Gemmobacter sp. 24YEA27: one gene and its partner. The protein of the gene in region 1 interacts with the protein of each later gene in a pairwise test. Links are inferred from orthologs where the notes say so. Each region holds a gene or a part of one and is shown on either strand. Other genes may lie near its edges. The genes, in order: secB and secA.

Evidence for each region.
Region 2: the proteins of secB (region 1) and secA interact in binary tests that used the Escherichia coli proteins (3 or more experiments, as listed by UniProt). The link is inferred for Gemmobacter sp. 24YEA27 from one-to-one orthologs.

What each region holds. Positions count from the first base shown.
Region 1 is NZ_JASJPW010000001.1:960,247-966,699, reverse strand. The notes cover bases 2-2,768. They hold secB (protein-export chaperone SecB), read right to left. Parts: upstream 1,754-2,768; coding sequence 1,250-1,753; downstream 2-1,249. Other genes in these bases: QNO18_RS04725 (Tim44/TimA family putative adaptor protein), read left to right, coding at 2,619-2,768; QNO18_RS04730 (FxsA family protein), read right to left, coding at 1,930-2,466; rlmH (23S rRNA (pseudouridine(1915)-N(3))-methyltransferase RlmH), read left to right, coding at 676-1,146; rsfS (ribosome silencing factor), read left to right, coding at 351-671; QNO18_RS04750 (hypothetical protein), read left to right, coding at 2-130. In the rest of the region: more of QNO18_RS04750, read left to right, coding at 1-1; more of QNO18_RS04725, read left to right, coding at 2,769-3,278; QNO18_RS04720 (MltA domain-containing protein), read left to right, coding at 3,294-4,322; QNO18_RS04715 (Smr/MutS family protein), read left to right, coding at 4,326-4,898; rpe (ribulose-phosphate 3-epimerase), read left to right, coding at 4,991-5,683; gph (phosphoglycolate phosphatase), read left to right, coding at 5,680-6,336; QNO18_RS04700 (SDR family oxidoreductase), read right to left, coding at 6,362-6,453. UniProt on the Escherichia coli protein: One of the proteins required for the normal export of some preproteins out of the cell cytoplasm. It is a molecular chaperone that binds to a subset of precursor proteins, maintaining them in a translocation-competent state.
Region 2 is NZ_JASJPW010000001.1:314,088-326,902, reverse strand. What follows is about bases 5,126-8,364. They hold secA (preprotein translocase subunit SecA), read right to left. Parts: upstream 8,053-8,364; coding sequence 5,326-8,052; downstream 5,126-5,325. Other genes in these bases: QNO18_RS01610 (peptidylprolyl isomerase), read left to right, coding at 8,238-8,364; QNO18_RS01620 (hypothetical protein), read right to left, coding at 5,126-5,171. In the rest of the region: molecular chaperone DnaJ, read left to right, coding at 1,090-2,250; DNA repair protein RadC, read left to right, coding at 2,389-3,165; QNO18_RS01625 (phosphate ABC transporter substrate-binding/OmpA family protein), read right to left, coding at 3,166-4,698; more of QNO18_RS01620, read right to left, coding at 4,812-5,125; more of QNO18_RS01610, read left to right, coding at 8,365-9,107; bifunctional glutamate N-acetyltransferase/amino-acid acetyltransferase ArgJ, read left to right, coding at 9,123-10,493; QNO18_RS01600 ((deoxy)nucleoside triphosphate pyrophosphohydrolase), read left to right, coding at 10,607-11,005; QNO18_RS01595 (hypothetical protein), read left to right, coding at 11,128-11,277; glyA (serine hydroxymethyltransferase), read right to left, coding at 11,349-12,644. UniProt on the Escherichia coli protein: Required for protein export, interacts with the SecYEG preprotein conducting channel.

The DNA of each region.
Region 1 (6,453 bases):
GACAGAGCGGGTTGCACCGCGGCGCGAAGATCTGCCCGCCTCGGTGGGCGGGCGGCCAATGGCGGGTCACGTGATGGTCTGGCGCTGCCATTCGGGCACCCGGGCCGAAGTTGCGGCCTTCGCGCTCTGAGCCCTCCGCCGCCACCGCGATGCGACCTGATCCGTCGAATGTTGAGATTACCCGCTCCGGGTGATAGGCTGTCGTGAGATGCCCGGCGCGGGGCTTGCGCGCTGCTTTGGAGGACACTTCCCTGTCCCATACTGACCCTGCAACCGGCCTGCCGGTTGCCCCGCGCGCCGGACGCCCTGCCCAGACGGAATTCAGCTCGGACGCCGTTCGCGATGCCGTCATGTCCTCGGTCGAGGATGACAAGGCCGAGGATGTCGTGCTGATCGATCTGCGCGGCCGCTCGGATGTTGCCGATTACATGGTGATCTGCTCGGGACGTTCGTCGCGCCAGGTGGCGGCGATTGCCGAGAAATTGTCGGAACGGCTGAAACAGGCCTTCGGGATCGTCTCCCGCATGGAAGGCAAAGAAACCGGCGACTGGGTGCTGATCGATTCGGGCGATGTGATCGTCCATGTCTTCCGCCCGGAAGTGCGTGAATTCTACCAGCTGGAAAAGATGTGGCTGCCCGCCGGACAGGTCGGGGCCGCCCGCACCCTGTAAGCCGGTGCGGGTTCATCTTTGTGTGGTCGGGCGGCTGCGTGCCTCGCCCGAACGCGATCTGATCGACGATTACCTTGACCGTTTCGGCAAGCAGGGCCGCGCGCTGGCGCTTGGCCCCGCCGCCGAGATTGAGGTCGAGGACAAAAAGGGCGGCGGCATGGAGGCCGAGGCCGCGCTTCTGACGCGGGCAATTCCTTCGGGCGCGCTGATCTGCACCCTGGATGAGCGCGGGCGGCAGCTGTCATCGCCGGATTTCGCGGGCCTGCTGGCGAAATGGCGCGACGCCGGGCGGCAGGATCTGGCTTTTGTGATCGGTGGGGCCGATGGCATTCACCCTGACCTCAGGGCCAGAGCCGATCACTCGATCAGCTTTGGTGCGATGGTCTGGCCCCATATGCTGGTCCGGGTGATGCTCGCCGAACAGCTTTACCGCGCAGCGACGATCCTTGCGGGCGGCCCCTATCACCGGGTCTGATCCCCGGTTCTGGTCCCCGGTTCTGATCACAGCCGGCAAGACAGCAAAAAGGCGGCAGATCGCTCTGCCGCCTTTGTCATATTCTGCGGTTCTTCCGCGCGGATCAGTTGGTGACCAGCGGCGCGGCTTCGGTCTGGGCGGCCTGGCGGCGCGCGATTTCCTGACGGTAAAGTGCCAGAAAATCGACATTGTCGATATTCAGCGGCGGGAAGCCACCGTCGCGGGTCACATCCGAAATGATACGGCGCACGAAGGGGAACAGAAGGCGCGGGCATTCGATCAGCAGGAACGGATGCAGCTGATCCTCGGGCACACCGTCGATCAGGAAGGTGCCGCCATATTCCAGTTCGAGCAGGAACAGCGTCTCGGCATTGGTTTTGTTCTTCGAGGTGACCTTGAATTTGGTGATCACGTCATACTGGTTCTCGACACTGCGTTTACGCGCATCAAGGCTGACCGCCACCTGCACATCGGGCTGCACTTCGACGCCGGCGAGGCCCTTTTGCACCACGACATTTTCAAAACTCATGTCGCGGATATATTGCGCCAGAACCTGCATCCGGACCTGCGGAGCCTGAGCCCCGTTTGCACCTGTTTCTTCGGCCATCGAAATCCTCCTGGAATTTGCGCGGGCAGAGGCAGTTTGCCCGCCCGGGGGCGCGCCGCGCCAGTCAAAGCTACCGCCCTCCCCTAGCAGAGCGGGGGGCGGCGCTCAATGGAAAGCTCCGGGGTCAGCCCGTGGGGTGGCTCCGGTTCCATGACCAGGTTCAGCTCCCTAGGCAGCTATTCGATTTCGGTCCAGCGCGACGGGCGGTTGCGACCAGGTGCCGCGGGATGTTCGGGCGGCACTTCGACCCATTCGCCATCGAGCGTCACATCACCTTGCTGCATGCTGGCCTGCCCCCTGCCGGCGCCCGCCTGACGCTGCGAAAACGCACCGGCCCCCATGGCGCTGACACGGGCCAGCACTGCGCCTTTCACCAGAGCCTGCACCGGCGGCAGCAAAAGCAACAAACCAAGCGCATCGGTCAGAAACCCCGGCAAAATCAGCAAGACGGCTGCAAGCCCCCGCATCAGCCCGGTAACCGGCGCATCGCCCGCCATAGCTGCTCCGCTCAGCCCCCGGTTCAGGCCACCGTTGAGGCCGTTGCGCAAAAGCCCGGCGCCGCGCCGCGCCACCATTCGCAGGATCACAATGCCGACAACCGCCGTCCCGACCACCCAGGCAAGGGTCGCCCAGAGGCCAATCCAGCCCCCGACAACCACAAACAAACCGATTTCAATCAGTGGCCAGGCCAGAATCAGCAAAAAACGCGGCATTTTGGGGTCCTTGTCGAAAGCATCATTGTCGCAAGGTTTACTTGCGGCCTGCTAAAACCTACATAGGAGATCAATCACGCCTCCCCAAGCCTTTGCCGCATCTTCCGGCCATCGCGACAGGGCGGCGCCAGTGTTTTTTGGCGGGATGACCGATGAATTCCATGCTTATCCAGCTCCTGGTCCTTGCCGGGGTCGCTATTTTTCTGGTCCTCAAGCTCCGTTCGGTGCTTGGCACCCGCGATGGTTTCGAAAAGCCACCGCTCCCGCTCGAGGATACGCAGGCCCCGGTGAAACGTGAATTCGAGGTGATCGAGGGCGGGCCTGACCGTGACATCACCGATCATGTGGCCGAGGGCTCGGATGCGGCAAAGGCCCTCGCGGGCATGAAGAAAGCCGAGCCCTCCTTCGCGCTGACGCCGTTCCTTTCGGGCGCGCGTCAGGCCTATGAGATGATCCTGATGGCCTTTGAGCGTGGCGATCTCGACCCGATCCGCGATTTCCTCGGGGACGAGGTCGAGGCCAGCTTTTCCGAAGTGATCCAGGCCCGCGAGGCGCGCGGCCTGACGGTCGAGGCGAATTTCGTCGGACTGAAGGAAATGGCGCTGCAAGAGGCGACCTTTGACCAGGTTTCCGGCTTTGCCGAACTGACGGTGCGCTTTGTCGGCGAGCTGACTTCGGTGGTGCGCGACAAGGACGGCACGGTCATCGAAGGCGACGCCAAGGCCGTCAAACGTCAGCGCGACGTCTGGGTTTTTGCGCGCAAGATGGGGTCGGATGACCCGAACTGGCAGCTGGTCGCCACCGGCGACTGATCTGATGCCATGCTGCTGCGCCCTCTGGTCATCGCATTACTGGTCGGACTGGCTGCGGTGACGGGCGCCGATGAGGCGCGCGCCGAGATGGTGGAGTTCGAATCCCTGTCCGGCTGGCGCGAGGGCGGACAGCTTGAGGCGCTCGAGGCGTTTCTTGTCACCTGCAACCAGCTTGATGCCCCTTACTGGCGCCCGGTCTGCAAGCTGGCCGGCGACGTGCCGAAAGACAATGCCTCGGCGCGGGCGTTTTTTGAACTCCTGTTCCGCCCGGTGATCATCGGCAAGCCGCCGGCACTTTTCACCGGCTATTACGAGCCGGAGCTGAATGGCTCGCCGGTCCGCACCCCCACCTATGCCTGGCCACTGTACCGCCGCCCGCCGGATCTGCAGGACGGCATGGTCTATTACAGCCGTTCCGAGATCGAAGCCGGGGCTTTGCGCGGGCGCGGGCTGGAAATCGCCTGGATCGACGATCCGGTTGAAGTGTTCTTTCTGCATATCCAGGGCTCGGGCCGGGTGAAGATGACCGATGGATCGACGATCCGGCTGGGCTATGCGGGCCGCAACGGCCATGCCTATCGCTCGGTCGGGCAAGAGATGGTGCGGCGCGGCATGTTCGCGGCGCATCAGGTCTCGGCCCAGACCATCCAGGCCTTTGTGCGCCGCAATCCGGCCATCGGAGCCGAATTGCTGAACCACAACCCCTCTTATATTTTCTTCCGCAAGATCAGCAATCTGCCCCCCGAAAAGGGCCCGATCGGCGCGATGGGCAAGTCGATCACGCCGATGCGCTCGCTGGCCGTCGACCCGGCTTTCGTGCCACTGGGCGCGCCCGTATGGATCGAGAAAGAGGGCCAGGCGGCCCTCAGCCGGCTGATGGTGGCGCAGGATACCGGCGGCGCGATCAAGGGCGCGCAGCGGGCGGATATTTTCTACGGCTATGGCGACCGCGCAGGCGATGCCGCCGGGATCGTGCGCGATGGCGGGCGGATGGTGCAGCTTTTGCCCATCGACCGCGCCTGGGCGCTGACCGGGGGGAACTGAGCCTTGGCGCGGCGAAGGGTGCTCCGCCCCGAGGAACGTGACCTCTGGCAGGCTGTGGCGCGGACCCTGCGCCCGATGCATGATGTGCCGAACGGGGCGATCCCCGAGGATGTGGCGCAAGAGGCCATCTTCCCGAAAGAGACCCTGCCGCCTCCCCCGCCGCCAAAACCGGCACTGCCGCGGTTTCGGCTTGGCGAAAAGGCGCCCCCCGTGCAAAAGCCCGCCGCGCCGCCGCCATTGCGGATGGATGCCGGGCTGCACAAAAAGATGATACGCGGCAAGATCGCGCCCGAGGCACGGATCGACCTGCACGGTATGACGCTTGCCGTGGCGCATCCCGAACTGATCGCCTTTCTGATGGGGGCGCAGGCTTCGGGCAAGCGGCTGGTGCTGGTGATCACTGGCAAGGGCAAACAGGTCTATGAGCCGGTGCCGCGCCCCATCGGCGCGCTGCGCCATCAGGTGCCGCACTGGCTGCGCCTGCCGCCTTTGTCGGCAGTGGTGCAGGAAGTGACCGAAGCGCATCTGAAACATGGCGGCACCGGCGCCTTTTATGTCTGGCTGCGCCGGGGCTGACGCCGCGAGGCTGACAGCGGCCGCAATCCGCTCTGGCACCAGGACCCGATCACGGCTATTTCAGGCGCATCCCAGTCGGAAAGGCCCCGCATATGAGCTTCTCGCGCGCGATCAAAATCGCCCCTTCGATCCTCTCAGCCGATTTCGCCAATTTCGGCGCCGAATGCGAAGCGATCGAGGCCCAGGGTGCCGATTGGGTGCATGTCGATGTGATGGACGGGCATTTCGTTCCGAATATCACCTTCGGCCCGGCGACCTGCGCCGCGATCCGGCCGCATATCAAAGGCGTGATGGATGTCCATCTGATGATCGCGCCGGTCGATGCCTATCTCGAATCCTTTGCCAAAGCCGGCGCCGATTTCATCTCGGTCCATCTCGAAGCGGGCCCGCATATGCATCGCTCGCTTCAGGCGATCCGGGGATACGGCGTCAAGGCGGGGATCTGCCTCAACCCCGCGACCGGCATTGAATCGGTGGAATATCTGCTCGACCAGATCGACCTGATCAATGTGATGACGGTCAATCCGGGCTTTGGCGGGCAAAAGCTGATCCTGTCGCAGATCGACAAGATCCGCCGTCTGCGCGCCATGATCGGCGATCGCCCGATCCATATCGAGATCGATGGCGGCGTCACCACCGAGACCGCCCCGCTGGTCGTTGCAGCCGGCGCCGATGTGCTGGTGGCGGGATCTGCCGTCTTCTCCGGCGGGTCGGTGAAAAACCCCGCGCCTTATGGCGAAAATATCCGCGCTTTGCGCGCCGTGGCCGAGGCAGCCCGCCAATGACCGCCGCTGCAACTCCGGTCATCTTCGACCTCGACGGCACGCTGATCGATTCCGTCCCCGATCTCCAGGCCGCGCTGAACCAGGTGTTCCAAGCCGAAGGCCAGGCGCCTTTTGACCTTCCCACGGTCACCTCTTTCATCGGCAAAGGCGTCGCCAATCTGGTGCGGCGCGCGATGGAGACCCGGGGCGTTGACATGGCGCAACATCCCCGGCTGGTTGCCGCGATGGAGGCCGCATATGAGGCCGATCCCACCGCGCGCACCCGGATCTATCCCGGTGTGATCGCGGCGCTTGACGCCTTGCAGGCCGCGGGCCACCCGCTTGGCATCTGCACCAATAAGCCCGAGACGGCGGCGCGGATCGTCCTCGATCAGATGGGGCTGACCGGCTATTTCGCGGCCATCGTCGGCGGGGGCCGCGTCGCGCTGAAGCCGGACCCCGCGCCCCTGCATCTGTGCATCACCGAACTGGGCGGCGGGACCGCACTCTATGTCGGCGACAGCGAAGTCGATGCCGATACCGCGGTCGCAGCCGGGCTGCCCTTCCTCCTCTACACCGAAGGCTACCGCAAATCGCCGGCCGAAGAGATGCCGCAGACCGCGCGGTTCTCGGATTTCTCGGAACTGCCCTGGCTCGTGGCCGAACAGGGCTGAGGCCCGGCGCCCTGTAACGCGGGCGTCAGAACGCAGGCGCGGCGACGGCATCCAGCAGCCCGCGCCCGCCATCCACCACCAGCACCTGGCCGGTCACAAAGCGCGACGCATCCGAGG
Region 2 (12,815 bases), 650 kb from region 1 along the record:
CGTGCGAAGCTGGAAAACCTGGTTGGCGACCTGATCGTCAAGTCGATGAAGCCCTGTGCGGCCGCGCTGAAAGATGCGGGCCTGTCGAAGGACGATATCGACGAGGTGGTTCTGGTCGGCGGTATGACCCGGATGCCGCGCGTGATCGAAGAGGTCACCAAGTTCTTCGGCAAAGAGCCGCATAAAGGCGTGAACCCGGACGAAGTCGTGGCGATGGGCGCAGCCGTTCAGGCCGGCGTGTTGCAGGGCGACGTGAAAGACGTGGTTCTGCTCGACGTGACCCCGCTTTCGCTGGGCATCGAGACGCTGGGCGGTGTCTTCACCCGCCTGATCGACCGCAATACCACGATCCCGACCAAGAAATCGCAGGTCTTCTCGACCGCCGAGGACAACCAGTCGGCTGTGACGATCCGCGTCTTCCAGGGCGAGCGCGAAATGGCGGCGGATAACAAGATCCTCGGCCAGTTCAACCTGGAACAGATCCCGCCCGCGCCGCGCGGTGTGCCGCAGATCGAAGTGACCTTCGACATCGATGCCAACGGCATCGTGTCGGTGTCGGCGAAAGACAAGGGCACCAATCGCGAGCATAAGATCACCATCCAGGCCTCGGGCGGTCTCTCGGATGAGGATATCGAGAAAATGGTCCGCGACGCCGAGGCCAATGCCGATGCCGATAAGGCACGGCGTGAGCTGGTCGAGGCGAAGAACCAGGGCGAGAGTCTGCTCGATTCCACGAAGAAATCGCTGAAGGAACACGGCGAGAAAGTCGATCCGTCGACGGTTGAGGCGATTGAATTCGCCATGGTCCCGCTGGAAGAGGCGCTGAAAGGCGAAGATCCCGGCAAGATCAAATCGGGGATCCAGAACCTCACCGAGGCGGCAATGCGGCTTGGCGAAGCGATCTACAAGGCGCAGGCCGGCGAGGCCAGCGACGATGATGGCGACGCGGCGCGTCCGGTCGATGACGACACCATCGTCGATGCCGACTTCGAGGATCTTGGCGACAACAAGCGGAAGTAATTCCGATTTGACCGGAAACGGGGGCGGCCCAATGGGTCGCCCTTCGCCGGTCAGGAGAGGGCTTTTGCTATGGCAAAACGCGACTACTACGAGGTTCTCGGGGTATCCCGCGGGGCCAGCGCTGATGAGTTGAAGAAAGCCTATCGCCAGAAGGCGAAAGAGCTTCATCCCGACCGCAACTCTGACAATCCAGAGGCCGAGGCTCAGTTCAAAGAAGCGAACGAGGCCTATGACGTTCTGAAGGATGCCGAGAAGAAGGCCGCTTATGACCGCTTTGGTCACGCGGCGTTCGAGGGCGGCATGGGTGGCGGTGGCCAGCGCGGCGGCTTTAACCAGCAGGGCGATTTCGCGAGCGCGTTCTCGGATGTGTTCGAGGATCTCTTTGGCGACTTTATGGGCGGGCGAGGCCAGGGCGGCGGCGGCGGTGGTGGCCGGCAACGGGCGCAGCGCGGATCCGACCTGCGCTATAACCTGCGGGTGTCGCTGGAGGAAGCCTGGAAGGGCGTCCATAAGACGATCTCGGTGCCGGGCTCGGTGCAATGCGATATTTGTCACGGGTCGGGCGCAGAAGGCGGCGCCGAGCCGCAGACCTGCCCGACCTGTTCGGGCATGGGCAAAGTGCGGGCGCAGCAGGGCTTTTTTACCGTCGAGCGCACCTGTCCGAACTGCTCGGGCACCGGTCAGATCATTAAGAACCCCTGCAAAAACTGCCACGGGGCAGGGCGGCTTGAAAAAGACCGCCAGTTGTCGGTGAATATCCCGGCCGGTGTCGAGACCGGCACCCGCATCCGGCTCGCCGGTGAGGGCGAGGCGGGGCTGCGCGGCGGACCTTCCGGCGATCTTTACATCTTTATCGAGGTGAAAGAGCACGCACTCTTCCAGCGCGACAGCGTGCATCTTTTCTTCCCGGTGCCGATTTCCATGGCTCGCGCCGCCCTTGGCGGCGAGGTCGAAGTGCCGACCATCGACGGCGGACGCAGCCGCGTGAAGGTCCCCGCCGGAGCGCAATCCGGGAAACAGATGCGGCTCAGGGGCAAGGGGATGCCGGCGCTGCGCGGCGGCGGGGTTGGCGATATGGTGATCGAGCTGCGGGTCGAAACGCCGGTCAATCTGACGTCGCGCCAGAAAGAGCTGCTGACCGAATTCGAGAAGCTCTCAGAAGAAAATAACCCGGAGGGGTCAAATTTCTTCTCGAAAGTCAAAGGCTTCTGGGATGGGATGAAGGGCTGAGCCGTTCAGTCCTGATGATATAGGGCCGGTTCCGCAGGCGGGGCCGGCCTTTTTGCTGCCTGCAATGAGGTTGTGGATATTTCCGTGGTTAACTGTGTTGTTAAGTCTTTCTAAACCGCTGGGCCGCAATCTGCTGTCATGGCACAGCATCATTCCTTCGCAGAATCACCCCTGCCGCCCTTCCTCCCTTTCGGGGATGAGGCCCTTGCCACGCCGGTGGCAACTGCGCCTGGTGGACGGCTTCCCAGCTATATCCAGGACCACCGCCGAAGGTTACGCACCCGTTTTCTCGAAGGCGGGGCGGTGGCGATGCCCGATTACGAGCTTTTGGAACTGCTGTTGTTCCGGGCGATCCCCCGGCAGGATGTAAAGCCGTTGGCGCGTCTGCTGCTCGAGACCTTTGGCGATTTCAACCGCGTGGTCACGGCGCCGCTGGTCCGGCTGATGCAGGTGAAGGGCGTTGGCGAGGCAGTGGCGCTGGAGCTGCATATCGTCGGCGCGGCGGCGCAGAGGATGATGCGGGCGCGGGTGATCAACCAGCCAGTGCTTTCCTCCTGGGATGCGCTGCTGGATTATTGTCATACGGTGATGGCGCATCGAGAGACCGAACAGTTCCGCATCCTGTTTCTCGACCGCAAGAATGTGCTGATCGCAGATGAGGAACAGGCGCGGGGCACTGTCGATCACGTCCCGGTCTATCCGCGCGAGGTTGTGAAACGGGCGCTGGAACTGAACGCTTCGGCGCTGATCCTGGTCCACAACCACCCGTCGGGCGACCCGACGCCTTCGGATTGCGATGTCACCATGACACTTCGGGTTCAGGATGCCTGCCGTGCGCTGAACATCACGCTTCACGACCATCTGGTTATCGGCAAGGGAAGGGAAATGAGCTTCCGCTCGCAGGGCTATCTCTGATCAGAGCGGTTCAGGCGTAAAATTCGGCACGATCCACAATTCGACACGGCGGTTCAGCCGGCGGCCAATGACGGTCTCATCGCAGGCCATCGGCAGCGCCTCGCCAAAGCCCTCGGTCACCGGTATCTGATCCGCCCGCAGATCCGGTGCGAGATCCGCCAGATCCTGGGCCACCCGTTCGGCGCGTTCCGCCGAAAGCGCCTTATTGGCACTTGCTTCGCCCTTGCCGTCAGAAAAGCCGGCAAGAATCAGCGTCTTGGAGGGGAAGCTCTCGGACGCGATCATCCGCGCCAGCTGGGCCAGGTTCTCCTGGCTGGTCGCATCCAGAATGGAGGTGTTTTCTTCAAAGCGGAAGGTCAGCGACAGCCGGTCAGCGCCGTTCATCACTTCGGCGAGCCGTTTCAGATCGCCAAGCGTCACATCATCGCCGGCGCCGAGGATCGCATTGATCAGCCGCAGACCGTCCTGGGTCATCGGCGCGGCTTCGACCGAGCGGTCGATAAAGCCGGCCGCGGATACGACATGGCCCGCGCGGGGGGTGGCGGTGAACTCCAGGAACTCGCGCGCGAAGACCGGAATGCGACGCGGGGCGGGGATCAGGAATTGTGGCAAAGCCAGGGGATAGTCCTCGGCTTTGACAGAAATCGGCAGCGGCAGCAGTGGAAAGCCGCAGCTGTCGACTAGCGGGGCGGGAATCGCGGGGGCCATCTCGGCACGGCCGGTGATTGCCAGGGCCCAAGGGTCTTTCGCCACCGCCTCGGCGAGGCTCTTCATATCGGGGTGAACTATATCGGCCTTTATCGGCGCGCCGAGGCGTTCCGACAGGGCGCGCGTCATGTCGGTATCGGGCTCCAGCGCGTGCAGGACGATCGGCATGTCCGGCCCGCCGAGATCGCGCCAGTTCTTCAGCTGACCGGCGAGAACTTTCGCCAGATTTACGGTCGAGATCTTCGGCGTCGGATTGCCCGGGGCCATAACCGGCACCAGGGCGTCCAGCGCTATCGGGCGCGCTCCCGAAGCACGCGAGGGCGAAGCGGAGAGTTCCATTTCCGCGGCACCACTTGCCAGCGCCGCCTGGGCCTGGCCGGGCAGCATTGGCGAGAAAGAGACATCGGCAAGGACGGTTTCATCCTGTGCCTTGTAGATTTGCGCCGCCCAGGAGGCACCATTCTGCGGTGCCACTTCGCGAAAGGCCAATCCGCGCACGGCGGCAAAGCTGCTGAAAAGGCCGGGCAACAGCCTTGCCCCGGCATCCGGGGCGCCGACCACGCGGATATCGGCATGAGGGGTGGTCAGATCCGGACAGGCGGGTCCCTCGCAGATCACGCCCTGGCCATCGACGGTCAGCAGCCCCCAGGCGGTTTCGATCCGGTAAAACTCGCCGTCATAGCCCTGAAGGCTGCCGGGCAGGACGATACTCCCCTCACGCGAGATCAGCGTGATATCCTGCGCCTGGGCGGGCTGCACGACAGGCGAGTGAGACAGGAAAGACAGCACAGCGAAGAAAATCGCCGCGCCTGGCCGCGTTAGCATCTTTTCCCACCGGGATTAATTCACCACCGCCATTTTCTGCTGCGATGCCGGATTCTTCAACACCTTAATGGAGGGAACCGGCCTCAGCTGAGCCAGGCACAGCGGTGTGATGCTCAGACGCCAGGATCTGTGATGGCGGCCAGAGGCCTCGGCAGCGCAACATTTGCAAATCTGTCAGTGCCACCGGTCAGTGCGGACTGATCATCGCTGCGCACAGGTCGGGCAGGGGCGGCCACGGGCTCATCCTGGATCTGCGGGGGATGGATGACTGTCACGGCAGAGCGCGCGTCATCCCCGGATTTCGGACGGATCCGGTGCTCTGCCCCGGCGACAACCTGTTGCAGCCCACCGAGTGAACCAGACTTTGCCACCTGCCCGGGCTGGTTCTTATGCATCGTCTGCACAAGATGCCCCGCCCCCAGAGCAAGGAAGAGAACCACCGTCACGCGCAAAATAGTGCGTTTCGTACCCATAGTCAGCATACCCGGAATCGCCCGCATTGGTGCCAATATCGCGAGAGATCGCGGCAATCCCGTGGCGAGCCTGTGGAATGTTTCCCATAAGGGAACCACCGAATTGAAAAGGGGCGGTTAATGCCGCCCCTTTTATGTCATTTTTTCCGGATTTTCAGACCAGCTTGCCGTGGCAATGTTTGAATTTCTCGCCCGATCCGCAGGGGCAGGGATCATTGCGGCCAGGATTGCCCCAGCTGGCAGGGTCCGATTCGTCAAAGCCTGACGCAAGCGGGGCTGCCGGCGCGGGTTCGGCGGGCGCGGGGTCTGCAGGCGCAGCGGCCGGCCCGACCTCGATCCCGGCGGCGGCCTGTTGCTGCGCCAGCAATTGCGCCATCATCGCATCCTGCTCTTCTTTCGAGAGCGGGCGGATGCGCGACAGCTGTTCCGTCACCTGCAGACGCAGGCTGCCAAGCATGGTCTCGAACAGCTGGAACGCCTCGGTCTTGTATTCGTTCAGCGGATCGCGCTGCGCATATTGGCGGAAATGGATCACCGACCGCAGGTGTTCCAGCCGCAGAAGATGATCGCGCCATTTGCCGTCGATGGCCTGCAAAAGCACCTGCTTTTCGATCTGCACCATGGTTGTGGAGCCAAAAGCTTCAAGCTTTTCAGCCATATAGCGGTCGGAGTGTTCGATGATGCGCTCGGCCATCGCGGCCTGATCGACACCCTCTTCGGCGGCCCATGTCTCGATGGGCATATCCATGTTCAGCCGCTGGCGGCCGGCCTCGCGCAGGCCCTCAAGGTTCCAGGCGTCGGGATAGGTTTTCGGCGGCATGAATTCATCGACCATGTCGTCGATCACATGGTGGCGCATATCCTCGGCAATTTCCGAGACATGTTCAGCCCTGAGGATGTCCTGGCGCTGGCTGAACACGGCCTTGCGCTGGTCATTCATCACATCGTCAAACCGCAAGAGCGACTTGCGCACGTCAAAATTGCGACCTTCGACTTTCGCCTGGGCCTTTTCCAGCGATTTGTTGACCCAGGGGTGAACAATCGCCTCGCCTTCCTTCATCCCCAGCGTCGAGAGGATCTTGTCGAGCCGTTCGGACCCGAAGATCCGCATCAGGTCATCTTCCAGCGACAGGAAGAACGAGGACCGCCCCGGGTCACCCTGACGGCCCGACCGTCCGCGCAGCTGATTGTCGATACGGCGCGATTCATGGCGTTCGGTGGCAAGCACGAAAAGCCCGCCGGCGTCGAGCACCTTCGCCTTTTCATCGGCATGTTCCGCCTCGATCCGGGCGCGCAGCGCCACCGGATCTGCATCCGGATTGGCGTCAAGCTCTTCGATCACCTTCATCTCGACATTGCCGCCGAGCTGAATATCGGTGCCGCGTCCGGCCATATTGGTCGCAATGGTCACCGCACCCAGACGGCCGGCATCGGCGACAATCTTCGCCTCCTGCTCATGCTGGCGGGCGTTCAGCACGTTATGCGCGATGCCTTCAGCTTTCAGCATGGCCGAAAGCTCTTCGGATTTCTCGATCGAGGTGGTGCCGACCAACAGCGGCTGACCGATCTCATGCGCCTCGCGGATGGTCTCGACGATGCCCTGGAATTTCTCGCGGGCGGTGCGGTAGACCTGATCGTGTTCGTCCTTGCGCGCCACGGGGCGGTTGGTGGGCACTTCGACCACACCCAGCCCGTAGATCTGCATGAACTCTTCCGCCTCGGTCGCGGCAGTGCCGGTCATGCCGGCCAGCTTGTTGTAAAGGCGGAAGTAATTTTGGAAGGTCACCGAGGCGAGCGTCACGTTTTCGGGCTGGATCGTCACGCCCTCTTTCGCCTCGATGGACTGATGCAGGCCGTCCGACAACCGGCGGCCCTTCATCATGCGGCCGGTGAACTCGTCGATCAGTACGATTTCATCGTCACGGACAATATACTGCTGGTCGCGGTGGAACATCTTATGAGCGCGCAGCGCCTGGTTCATATGGTGAACGATCGAGGTCGATTCCGGTGCGAAAAGGTGCTGGCCTTCCGGCAGCACGCCCGCTTCACGCAAAAGCTCTTCGATATGGTCGTTGCCGGCTTCGGTATAGGTGACGTTGCGGGCTTTTTCGTCGAGGGTGAAATCCTCTTCGACCAGCGAAGGGATCAGTCGGTCGACCGAGAGATAAAGGTCGCTGCGGTCCTGGCTCGGCCCCGAGATGATCAGCGGCGTGCGGGCTTCGTCGATCAGGATCGAGTCGACCTCGTCCACAATCGCGAAATTATGGCCGCGCTGCATCATCTCTTCAATCGAGCCCTTCATATTGTCGCGAAGGTAGTCGAAGCCGAGCTCGTTATTGGTCGCATAGGTGACATCGGCGGCATAGGCGGCGCGCTTTTCCGGGTCGGGCTGCCAGGGGTAGATCACGCCGGTCGTCAGGCCGAGTTTGGCATGAACCTTGCCGATTGTGTCAGCATCGCGCTTCGCGAGATAGTCGTTGACGGTCACGACATGCACGCCCTTGCCAGTCAGGGCGTTGAGATAGGCCGGAAAAGCCGCGACGAGCGTCTTGCCTTCGCCGGTCCGCATCTCGGCGATATTGCCCTGATGCAGGAAGATCCCGCCCATCAGCTGCACATCAAAGGCGCGCAGCCCCAGCGAACGTTTCGCCCCTTCGCGGCAATTCGCGAAAGCTTCGGGCAGGATATCGTCGAGGCTCTCGCCACCTTCCTGCACACGCTTTTGAAAGTCCCGGGTCTTCGCGACAAGGCCCTCATCGCTCAGCGCGGCAAATTCCGGCTCGAGCGCGTTGATTTTGGAGACCAGCGACCGAGTGGCCTTGACCTTGCGGTCATTGGCGGTGCCAAAGACCTTTTTCGCGAGCGTTCCCAGACCCAGCATGATCTCTCCGTGCGGTCGTTCCTGCGTGATCTCGTGAGGCTGTGACTTGCCCGCCCTTAACGCCTTCCATAGAAAAGCCGGGTAGGTCCGTATTTGCGCCCCGATCACGCGACTGTCGCGATGTAAGGGCTGCAAGGATCATAGTCAACGTTCGCAGGCTCTGCGGCAGATCGGGAGAAGCTGAAATGGCCATAGAAAAGCGTCTGGGGGCTGCCGTTTTCTGGGTGGCCGCTGCTTTCGCCGGGCTCGCGACCGGGCTTGCGAACGGGCCGGCCCTGGCAGAGGGGGAAACCGCTGCGACCGTGGTTGCAACCGTGAACGGAACCGAGATCACCCTCGGCCAGATGATCGCCCTGCGGGAAAGCCTGCCCGACCAGTATCTGAGCCTCGCCGATGACGTTCTCTTCAACGGCATTCTGGAACAGCTGATCCAGCAGGAGGCCCTGGCCCAGGCTCATAGCCAGAAAAGTCCGCGCGACAAGGCGGTGATCGTCAATACCGAGCGCGGCTATTTCTCGGGTATTGTGATTTCGGATGTGGCCAGTGCAGCGGTGACCGATGCAGCCCTGCAAAAGGCCTGGGATGAGAAATACGCTGATTACGTGCCACAAAAGGAATACAGTGCGGCGCATATTCTGGTTGAGACCGAGACCGAGGCGAAGGAGCTGAAGGCCGAACTGGATGGCGGCGCGGATTTCGCGGCCCTCGCGAAGGAAGCATCGAATGATCCGGGGTCGGGAGAGCAGGGGGGCGAACTGGGCTGGTTCACGCTGGACCGCATGGTGAAGCCCTTCGCGGATGGGGTGGCGGCTGCGACCCAAGGCAAAGTGACCGATCCGGTGCAGAGCGATTTCGGCTGGCACCTGATCCTGGTTCATAAAAGCCGCGACCGCCCGGCTCCGACGCTGGACGAGGTGCGCGATGTGCTCGCGGGCGAAGTCGAGGAACGTGCAATCGCGGCGAAGATCACCGAGCTGACAGGCGCGGCGACAATCACAAAGCCGGGTGAGGGCATCGATCCGGCTCTTTTGAAGAATAACGCTCTGATTGATTGAGCGGCGGGGGATAGAATGGCAAAGACTGACTGGAAAGCCGAAGCGAAGAACCTGAAGAAGAAGGTGCGCAAGCTGAAAGACCGCGTGACCGAAGCGGTCTCCGGCGCGGCCTCGGGCGCGCTGAACGAGGTCGCGGCGGTGGTCCATAAGGCCGCGCATCCGGTGTCGCCGCTGGCTCCGGCCAGTTTCCCGGCACTGCCTGTGATCCGGGGGGCAGAATTTGCCTCGATCGGGGCCGGGATCAAATATCGCAACCGCAAGGATGTGATGCTCGTGCGGCTTGCCCCGGGCACGGTGATGGCCGGGGCCTTCACCCGTTCGACCACCCGTTCGGGCTGTGTGCGGGATTGCGAGGCGAAACTGGCTCTGAAGGCGGCGCCCGGCAACGGTGCGGCGATCATCGTGAACTCGGGCAATTCCAACGCTTTCACCGGCAAGATCGGCGATAAGGCGGTGGCGGATGTGACGGGGGCTGTCGCGAAAGCGCTCGGCATCCCGGCCACGCGCGTGTTCTCTTCCTCGACCGGCGTGATCGGCGAGCCGCTGCCGGCGGAGAAGATCACCGCCGTGATCGGTGATCTCACCGAGGGTCTGACCGAGGCCGCGATTGAAGGCGCCGCTCAGGCGATCATGACCACCGACACCTTCCCCAAAGGCGCCACCGCGACGATCGAAGGCGAAGGTGGCCCGATCCATATCGCCGGCATCGCCAAGGGCTCGGGCATGATCGCGCCCGATATGGCGACGATGCTGGTCTATATTTTCACCGATGCAAAGATCAGCCAGGCGGGCCTGCAGAAACTGGTCTCGCGCCATGTCGATGACAGTTTCAACTCGATCACCGTCGACAGTGACACCTCGACGTCTGACACGCTGCTGGTCGCCGCAACCGGCCAGTCAGAGGCCGCACCGCTGAAAGGTGCAGTGCTTAAGGCATTCGATGCCGCGCTGGCCCAGGTGATGCAGGATCTCGCGCTTCAGGTCGTGCGCGACGGCGAGGGCGCGACCAAGCTGATCGAGGTGCGGGTCTCGGGCGCCGCGACTGATGCGGATGCGGCAAAGGTGGCCTTCGCCATCGCAAATTCGCCGCTGGTGAAAACTGCGGTCGCCGGCGAGGATCCTAACTGGGGCCGCATCGTGATGGCGGTCGGTAAATCGGGCGCCCAGGCCGAGCGTGACCGGCTTACCATCCGTTTCGGAGATATCCTTGTGGCGGAAAAAGGCTGGAAATCACCGGGCTACAGCGAAGATGCCGGCGCCAGCTATATGAAGGGCCAGGAGCTGGTGATCGATGTCGGCCTTGGCATGGGCCGCGCAAGGCGCACGGTCTGGACCTGCGATCTGACCGACCGCTATGTCGCGATCAACGCCGACTATCGTTCCTGACAGTTTTCTGTCCGTAAATACCCCGGGGGTGCGAACATTTTTTGCGCCACCGGTTCAACCAACCGACAGTCGCCGGGGGCAGCGCCCCCGGCTCCGGCCAGACTGAGAGCCATATGAAAACCCTGCTCGTTTCCGCCGTCGCACTGATTGATGCTGATGGCCGCATTCTTCTCGCACAGCGCCCGCCAGGCAAAAGCCTCGCCGGTCTGTGGGAGTTTCCCGGTGGCAAGGTCGAACCGGGTGAAACCCCGGAGGCCTGCCTGATCCGCGAACTGAAAGAAGAAATCGGCATCGATACCTGGAAAAGCTGCCTTGCGCCGCTGACCTTCGCCAGCCACAGCTATGATGATTTCCACCTGTTGATGCCACTTTTCGCCTGCCGCAAATGGGATGGCATTCCGGTGGCGCGGGAGGGTCAGGTTCTCGCCTGGGTTGCGCCTGACAGGCTGCGTGACTACCCGATGCCGCCTGCTGACCTGCCCCTGATCCCGATTTTGCGCGACTGGCTGTAAGAGCCGCCGTGACAATTGTGACTTTTCTGCGGCTTCTGTTTCCGTTTCTTTAAATTATCTATTTCAAAATCGAGCATGTTGAGTGAAACTTAATTAAATTCCTGTGGGGGAGAAGGTTAGGAATGTTGCGCACAATCTCAATCGGCAGTTGCATTTCGGTGCAGGGTTTGATGGTCAGCCAGAATGCGGATGGTACGGTAGTGATCCGGGTGGATGACCGCACCTATACCGGGCACCCGGTTGCGGCGACCCCGCAAGTCGGTCGCGCCTGACCTCAGTTAGACCTCATATCACCACAAAAAAAGCGCCGGGTTTCTCGGCGCTTTTTGTTTATCATTTGTGGTCAGAGGGTCGGGTAAAGCGGGAACCTGTCGCACAGGGCCTGGACCTCGGCCTTCACTTTGGCCTCGACCTCCCCGTTGCCGTCTTCGCCATTGGCGGCGAGCCCATCAACCACTTCGACGATCCAGCGCGAGATCTGGCGGAATTCGGCCTCGCCGAACCCGCGCGTGGTGCCTGCCGGCGCGCCCAGACGGATGCCCGAGGTCACAAACGGCTTTTCCGGATCAAACGGCACGCCGTTCTTGTTGCAGGTGATATGGGCGCGGCCAAGCGCCGCCTCGGCCGCCTTGCCGGTCACTTTCTTGGGCCGCAGATCGGCGAGGCAAAGATGGTTGTCGGTACCGCCCGAGACGATATCGATCCCGCCCTTCATCAGCTCATCCGCCATGGCTGCCGCATTGGTTTTCACCTGGGCTGCATAGGCCTTGAACTCGGGGCGCAGCGCTTCGCCGAATGCGACCGCTTTGGCGGCGATCACATGCATCAGCGGGCCGCCCTGCAGGCCGGGGAAGACCGCCGAATTGATTTTCTTAGCGATGTCTTCATCATTTGTGAGCACCATACCCCCACGCGGGCCGCGCAGGCTCTTGTGGGTCGTGGTGGTCACCACATGGGCATGCGGCAGCGGCGAGGCATGCACGCCGCCGGCCACAAGGCCCGCGATATGTGCCATATCAACATGGAGGTAAGCGCCGATCTCATCAGCAATCGCCCGGAAGGCGGCCCAGTCCCATTCGCGGCTATAGGCGGTGCCCCCCGCCAGGATCAGCTTTGGTCTGTGCTCGAGGGCTTTCTTGCGCACCTCGTCCATATCGAGGCGCTGGTCCTGCTGGCGCACGCCGTAAGATATGACCTTGAACCACTTGCCCGACATATTGACCGGCGAGCCATGGGTGAGGTGTCCGCCCGAATTCAGGTCGAGCCCCATGAAGGTGTCGCCCGGCTGCAAAAGCGCGAGGAAGACGGCCTGGTTCATCTGGCTGCCGGAATTCGGCTGCACATTGGCGAATTTGCAGCCAAAAAGCTCTTTCGCGCGCTCGATCGCGAGGGTTTCGGCGATGTCGACATACTGGCAGCCGCCGTAATAGCGCTTGCCCGGATACCCCTCGGCATATTTGTTCGTCAGCACCGAGCCCTGGGCTTCCAGAACCGCGAGGGAGACGATGTTCTCGCTCGCGATCAGCTCGATCTCATCGCGCTGGCGGCCAAGTTCAGAGCGCACAGCCCCGAAAAGCTCGGGGTCGCGCGAGGAAAGAGATTCGGTGAAAAAGCCGGAATCGCGGGTCTGGGCGGTCATACTCGTCTCCGTTGGGCCATGCGGGATGGTATTTTTGGTTGCCGGTTGTTTAGAACACGTACCCTGCCAGGGAAAGGCCGGAAAGCGACCCGTTGCGATATGGCGGCGAAATCCGGGCCGGTCACGACTGGCGTCGCCGCCTTTTCCGGGCGCCCCCTGCGTGCCCCGAGA